Regions from separate parts of the Streptomyces sp. NPDC057900 genome, predicted to be linked through region 2. Evidence: riboswitches for the same ligand, from Rfam matches in the RefSeq annotation. Region 2 holds a riboswitch; each other region holds the start of a gene.
What was found. Region 2 has a riboswitch for cyclic di-AMP ahead of ACFVQ0_RS03315 (peptidoglycan DD-metalloendopeptidase family protein). Riboswitches for the same ligand answer to the same signal wherever they lie in the genome.
Positions count from the first base shown of each region.

Region 1: linked by a shared signal. The riboswitch ahead of ACFVQ0_RS23715 (C40 family peptidase) and the one ahead of ACFVQ0_RS03315 (peptidoglycan DD-metalloendopeptidase family protein) in region 2 are both predicted to bind cyclic di-AMP.
Region 3: linked by a shared signal. The riboswitch ahead of ACFVQ0_RS27830 (M23 family metallopeptidase) and the one ahead of ACFVQ0_RS03315 (peptidoglycan DD-metalloendopeptidase family protein) in region 2 are both predicted to bind cyclic di-AMP.

Region 1 covers NZ_JBHVOI010000006.1:208,836-211,087, forward strand. Annotated here, with positions in the region: gene ACFVQ0_RS23710 (LysE family translocator) at 1-561, shown strand, start outside; gene ACFVQ0_RS23715 (C40 family peptidase) at 596-1,069, opposite strand; cyclic di-AMP (ydaO/yuaA leader) riboswitch at 1,073-1,245, opposite strand; gene ACFVQ0_RS23720 (hypothetical protein) at 1,575-1,883, opposite strand; gene ACFVQ0_RS23725 (ATP-dependent Clp protease proteolytic subunit) at 1,891-2,252, opposite strand, start outside.
Region 2 covers NZ_JBHVOI010000001.1:815,054-817,305, reverse strand. Annotated here, with positions in the region: gene ACFVQ0_RS03320 (tyrosine-protein phosphatase) at 1-707, opposite strand, end outside; cyclic di-AMP (ydaO/yuaA leader) riboswitch at 1,153-1,343, shown strand; gene ACFVQ0_RS03315 (peptidoglycan DD-metalloendopeptidase family protein) at 1,347-2,252, shown strand, end outside.
Region 3 covers NZ_JBHVOI010000009.1:112,561-114,812, reverse strand. Annotated here, with positions in the region: gene ACFVQ0_RS27835 (GntR family transcriptional regulator) at 1-348, opposite strand, end outside; gene ACFVQ0_RS27830 (M23 family metallopeptidase) at 545-1,345, opposite strand; cyclic di-AMP (ydaO/yuaA leader) riboswitch at 1,359-1,526, opposite strand; gene ACFVQ0_RS27825 (M16 family metallopeptidase) at 1,738-2,252, opposite strand, start outside.

The DNA of each region.
Region 1 (2,252 bases), on a different contig from region 2:
GCCTCGCGCTCCGCAGGGGTGGCGACCGCGCTCGGCGTGGCCGGGGGCCTGCTCGTGCACACCGCGCTCGCCGTCGCCGGGCTGGCCGCCGTGCTGGTGGCGGTGCCGGTGCTGTTCCGCACGGTTCAGCTCCTGGGCGGGGCGTACGTGCTCTACCTGGGCATCAGCGCGCTGCGTGCGGCCCGGCGCGGCCCCGGGCAGGCGGCGGCCGCCGAAACCGCCACCGGGCGGGACGGTGACGCGCACGCCACGAACGGGACGCGGCGCGCACTGCGCCAGGGCTTCCTGACCAACGCCCTGAACCCCAAGGCGCCGGTGCTCTTCCTCAGCCTGCTTCCGCAGTTCGTCCCGGCCGGGGCCGCCCCGCTGCCCCGTACGCTGCTGCTCGCCGCGATCGTCGTACTGCTCGCACTGATCTGGTTCCCGGCCGTGGCGCTCCTGGTGGACCGGCTGGGCCGGTGGCTGCGCCGGCCGCGCACCGCCCGCGCGATCGAGGGCGGCAGCGGCGCGGCACTCACCGTGCTGGGGGCGGTACTGGTGACCGGCACCCTGGTGCGCTGACGCGGGGCGCGGGTCATGCGGCGGGGCGGTGGCGTCAGCTGACCCGGCCGTAGTAGACGCTCTTCGTCCAGATCTTCTCCAGCCGCACCACGGCACCGGTCTTCGGTGAGTGCCAGATCTTGCCGCTGCCCGCGTAGATACCCACGTGGAAGACGCTGCGGCCGGAGTGGAAGAAGACCAGATCCCCGCGCTGCCGCTTCGAGGCGGAGATGTGCCGGGTCTTGTTGTACTGCTGCTGGGCGGTGCGCGGGAGCTTCTTGCCCGCTTTCATGAACGAATAGAGCGTCAGACCCGAGCAGTCGAAACGGCTGGGGCCGGTGGCGCCCCACCGGTACGGCGATCCCTTCTTCGACGCGGCGATGTTGAGCGCCTTCATCGAATGAGTCGCGGCCTGGGCGTCGGTCACGGCGCCGGGGACGAACAGCGTGCCGCCGACGGCTGCGAGAGTCAGAACCGAGGCCGTGGTGGCTCGGGTGAGGAGAGACGGGACATGAACCTGCGCAGTCATGCGCAACCCTTCGTCAGCCGCCTGTGAAGGATGACCTGTCGGGTTCGGGCTGGCGAAGTCGCCCGGCCGCACGTGGCGGCTTCACCCCGAGGGACGACCGGATCTCCGGTCGGCCCGTTGTGCTCGGGTCCTCCACTCCTGCCGATCCACTCCTGTCGACCAGGCATCCGGACAGCGGCAGGACTCGGCGTCCGCCCGGACCGCCCCGCCGCGGTGGCGGGGGCTTGTCGTCCCAGGGATCTTGACTCACCGAACGCCGGATTTCCGAGGTGAAACAGTGATATGTGAGGCTCATCACGACTGACCCGTTCGGGTGGACAGGGGCCCTTACGGGGGGTTGCCGTACTTCTCCTTCCAGTGCCGTACCAGGGGCGGAACGGGAGATTTCACCCACGACCCACTTCGAAAGCGCAAGTTGGCCTGTCCCTCCTGCGAGGTAACACCTACGCCGAACGAGCGAGATAATTCGGTCCAGCTGTCGGGCGTGTCGGCGCAAGGGAGTTGATCAACTCGGCGGGTCGGGCGGCAGGGTGAGCCGCCCGGCGCGGCGCTCCCCGTCCAGCACCCGTAACGCCCGCGTCAACGTGGCGGAGTGGATCCGGCTTTCACCCCGCTCGTGCATCAACGTGAGCGCGTCCCGCAGGGCCGCGGCGTGCGAGGCGAGCGCCTGTGCGGCGCGCAGCGCCCGGTAGGTGTCGTCGGCGCGGGCCGGGTTGATCCGGCCCAGCTGGTCGACGACTTCCAGGTATCGGTCGACGAACTCGCCCTCCGCGCGGGTCAGGGCGGGCAGCGGCGGGAACTCGGGTGGCCGCATCGCGGGTTCACCTCGCGGCGGGCGGCAACAGGGGCCCGCGGTTCTGCAGGACGTGGTCGATCAGCCCGTAGGCCTTGGCGCCCTCGGCGTCGAGGATGAGGTCGCGCTCGGTGTCGTCGGAGATCCGCTCGGCGGGGCGGCCGGTGTGACGGGCCAGCATGCCCGTCAGCGTCTCGCGCATCCTGGCCAGTTCCCGGGCCTCGATCTCCAGGTCGGACGGCTGTCCCCGCACCGGCTCCGGGAGTTCGGGCTGCTGCAGCACGACCCGCGCGCCGGGCAGCGCGTGCCGCTTGCCGGGAGCTCCCGCGGCCAGCAGGACGGCCGCGCCGGCACTGGCCTGGCCGAGACAGAACGTCTCCACCTCGCAGG
Region 2 (2,252 bases):
GTCGCGAAGGCCGCCGCGAGGTATTCGCTGTGGGCGCCGAAGAGCGGGCTCAGGAGCTCCATCACCTCGGGCGACATCCCGGCCTCCGAGGTGTCGCTGCGGCGCACCCGGTAGCGGCGGTGGGTGTCGTTGGACTTGAGGTAGTCCGCCTCGATCGTGTCGCGCCCGACGCCCACCGCGAGCAGCGAGACCGCGATCGAGAGCCCGGCCCGGTCCTTGCCCGCCGCGCAGTGCATCAGGGCCGGGACGCTGTCCTCGGCCAGGGCGTGCAGCACCCGGCTGTGCTCGGCGGTGCGGTCCAGGATGATCGACCGGTAGGAGGCGACCATGCGGTCCGTCCCCTTGCCGCCGCCGAGGATTCCGCGCAGCTCGTCCATCTCGCCGTCGCGCACCATCCGCCAGAACTCGCTGCCGTCCGCCGGGTCGGTGAGCGGGATGTTCACATTGCGCACGCCGGGCAGCTCGACGTCCGGTCCGTCCAGCTTGAGGTCGGCGGCGTTACGGAAGTCGAAGACCGTGTGCAGGCCGAGGCCGCCGAGGAACGCCGCGTCCTCGGGTGTGGCGCTCGCCAGGTGGCCGCTGCGGTAGAGCCGTCCGTGGCGAACCCGGCGACCGTCCGACGTCGGCAGTCCGCCCACGTCACGGAAGTTACGGACCCCCGCCAGCTCGGGTTCCGTCGACGGGGTCTGTGGCAGCTGCTGCGTCACGGTCACTCCTGGGGGCTCTGCCGCCGACGCGTGTCGCCGACGGGTCCATTCCCGTGACGATACGACATCGGATACACGGACAATCATCCCGGCGGCGCCCCTGTTTCGCGCCCCGTCCCGCGCCCTGTTTCGCCTCCTGTGCCGCCCCCTGTGCTGTGCCTTTGCGGGACGCCGCGCGAACAGTAGGCGTGACATGTCCGTATTGAGGCTTTTAGTCGAACATGCCCTGCTTATGCGGGAGATGGTCGCCCTCTCGTGAGCGGGATCATATCCGTGACGGTGTGTGGCGGCGCGCCGCTCGGGTAATCCGTGCGCCAAGCGGAATGCCAAGATCCATAATCCACGGAGTGTGACCGGAATTCCGCATCGAATTCCCGGTCCGGAATACGGCGTGGAACCCGTGGCTTGTTTCCGCCGTCCCGGCTCGCTTACGTTCCATGTCAATCCGGATGGAACGCCTAATCCTGCCGCCGTCCGGAATTCCGCACCCACTCACCGTGTGGCAGGAGCGGGGGACCCAGGTAAGCCGCCGACCGGAGCGATCCGGACGGCTCGGGGTGAAGTCGCGCCAGGCGCGGCCGGGCATCTCCAGCCCGAACCCGACAGCTCACCTCGTAGGCGCCGGAGAGGAAATTCTTCATGCCCATCCCGGGTAAGCACCGCCGTCCCAAGTCCAGCACCATCGCCCGCGGCGTCGTCGTCGCGAGCGCCGGCGGAGCCGTCATCGCGCTTCCGCTGCTTGGCGCCACCGGTGCCAACGCCGCGGAGCAGGCCGCTCCCGCCACCGCGAAGTCGGCCGCCGCCACGCACGCCACCCCGGCCAAGCCGGTCGCGGACAAGCAGTCCGGCACCAAGACGTACTCCGTGGTCTCCGGTGACTACCTGTCGAAGATCGCCGCCGAGCACCACGTCAAGGGCGGCTGGGAGAAGCTGTACCAGGACAACCGCGAGGTCGTCGGCGACAACCCGAGCCTGATCTTCCCGGGCATGAAGCTGACCCTCGGCGGCAAGGCCTGGGGCCACGCCCCGGCCACCGGCTCGCACACCTCCACGGGCGCCACCACCCCGTCGAAGGCCCCCTCGAAGGCCCCGGCCAAGACCGAGTCGAAGGCGCCCGCGGCCTCCGACACCGCGTCCTCCTCCGACACCCAGGCCTCCAACACGGCCTCGTCGGACCAGGGCAGCGCCTCCGGTTACGTCCACCCGGTCCCCGGTAACCACACCACCGCCTACCGCGCCTCCGGTGCCAGCTGGTCCAGCGGCAGCCACACCGGCATCGACTTCCCCGTCTCCACCGGCACCAGCGTGAAGGCGATCACCTCCGGCACCGTCGTCACCGCGGGCTGGGGCGGCGCGTACGGCAACGAGGTCGTCATCAAGCACGCCGACGGCCACTACTCGCAGTACGGCCACATGTCCTCGCTCTCCGTCTCGGCGGGCCAGACCGTGACCGCGGGCCAGCAGGTCGGCCTCTCCGGCGCCACCGGCAACGCCACCGGCCCGCACCTCCACTTCGAGGTCCGCACCGGCCCGGCGTACGGCTCG
Region 3 (2,252 bases), on a different contig from region 2:
GCGGGCCCGCTCCTGGCCCAGCCTGACCAGGCCGCGCAACACCTTGAGGTGGGCGTCGGTGCGGCGCTGGGCGGCACGGGCCGCGCCGAGCGGCTCCAGCAGCATCCGGACCTCAAGCAGGTCCGCCGCCTCCTGCTCGTCGGGCTCGGCGACGCAGGCCCCGGCGTGCCTGCGGGTGACCACGAAGCCCTCGGACTCCAGGGTGCGCAGCGCTTCACGCACCGGGACGCGGGAAACCCCGTAACGGCGTGCGAGCACTTCCTCGGTGAGTCGGCTGCCGCGCTCGAAGACACCGGAGACGATGTCGTCACGGATTGCCGTGCATACCGAATGCGCCGGAATGCGCATGTCCGAACCTCCGCCTTAATCCCCGCGAAACGCGGCCGATCGACGCCTGTCCCGTGACTCTATTGCAATGCGGACGCATTTCCGATGCCGGGTGGAAATTCATGAATATCTTTTGGTCGCGGAGCGGGTACGGACGCGGGTACGGCTGAAGGCCCCGGCGCGTCGCCGGGGCCTTCAGTGAGGTGCTTCGCGTCGGTCAGACGGTGACGCCGTGGGCGCGCAGATACGCGACCGGGTCCATGTCGGAGCCGTACGACGGGGTGGTGCGGGCCTCGAAGTGGAGGTGCGGTCCGGTGGCGTTGCCGGTGGCACCGGAGAGGCCGATCCGCTGCCCCTGGCCGACGCTCTGGCCGACGGACACGGCGATCGAGGAGAGGTGGCCGTACTGGGTGTACGTGCCGTCCGTCATCCGGAGCACGATGTTGTTGCCGTACGCGCCGCCCCAGCCGGCCTCGACGACCGTACCGGCGCCGACGGCGACGACGGAGCTGCCGGACGCGGCGTGGAAGTCGATGCCGGAGTGGCTGCCGGAGGACCACAGGGAGCCGCTGGACTTGTAGCCGGTGCTCACGTAGGAACCCGCGACGGGCAGCTGGAAGGTGCCCAGCCGGGCGCGCTCGGCGGAGCGGGCGGCACGCGCCTCGCTCTCGCGGGCCTTCTTGGCCTTGGCGGCGGCCTTGGCCTTCTCGGCCTTCGCCTCTGCCTTCTTCTTCGCGTCGACGGCGGCCTTGGCCTTCGCCTTGGCGGCGGCGTCGGCCTGCTGCCGCTGCGCGTCCGCCTGGGCGTCGATCCGGTCGGCCAGGTCGCCCTCGATGGCGATGATCTGGGAGAGGCCGGTGTCGGTGGCGGTGGCCTCGGTGTCCGCGGCGAGCGCCGGGGAGGCCAGCGAGCCGATGACCCCGGTGGTCGCCAGGGTCGCGATGCCGACGGCCTTCGCGCCGCGGCGCGTCATACGGCACGGGGCACGGTGCTTCCCGGTGGCACGGGTGAACGCCATGAAGTGGCTGGTCCTTTCCTTCCTTCTCGCCTACCGGGTTAGCTGACGGGTTCGGAGCAGGAAGGTCTCCTACGGATGCGCCGGCCTCGCACGAGGCATGGGCATCCGATTCACCCCAGGGACTGCGTGGGTCCCCGGCTCCCCGGGCTCGCGCCTGACGGGGACTCGGCGATGGCTGCCCGGTACGTCGCGGATGCGGCATACGAGTGACGGACAGCCGCGCCGACGCTAAGCGGGGGCACTTCCCCGCACCAAACGGACAGGCCGTTTTGTAGCGCATCCCACAGGGCAGACAGGCAACCTCTCCACCAAAACGGACAAAAGGCGAGGCCCTGGCGGCAGACGACCCGCCAGGGCCTCGTCCCCGCCCCGCTGTCGGGGGCAGTAACAGGTCAGCCGGTGACGACCGAGACCTCTCCGATGCCGAGAGCCGTGACGGGCTCCTTGATCTGTGCGGCGTCCCCGACGAGGACCGTGACCAGCCGGTCCTCCGGGAAGGCGTTGACCACGGCCGCCGTAGCCTCCACCGTGCCGGTCTCCGCCAGGCGCGCGTACAGCTGTGCCTGGTAGTCGTCCGCGAGGTGCTGTTCGACCTGGTCCGCGAGGGTGCCCGCGACGGAGGCGGCCGTCTCGAACTTCAGCGGTGCCACGCCCACGAGGTTCTGCACGGCCGTCTCGCGCTCGGCGTCCGTCAGGCCCTCAGCGGCCAGCGTCCGCAGCACCTTCCACAGGTCTTCCAGCGCCGGTCCGGTGGACTCCGTGTCCACCGAGCCGCTGATGGCGAGCATCGCGGCGCCGGTCGCCCCGGAGGCGGAGTCCCGGGCCGAGGAGCGCAGCACCTGGGCGAAGGCGCGCACGCCGTAGGTGTAACCCTTCTCCTCACGCAGCACCCGGTCGAGCCGGGAGG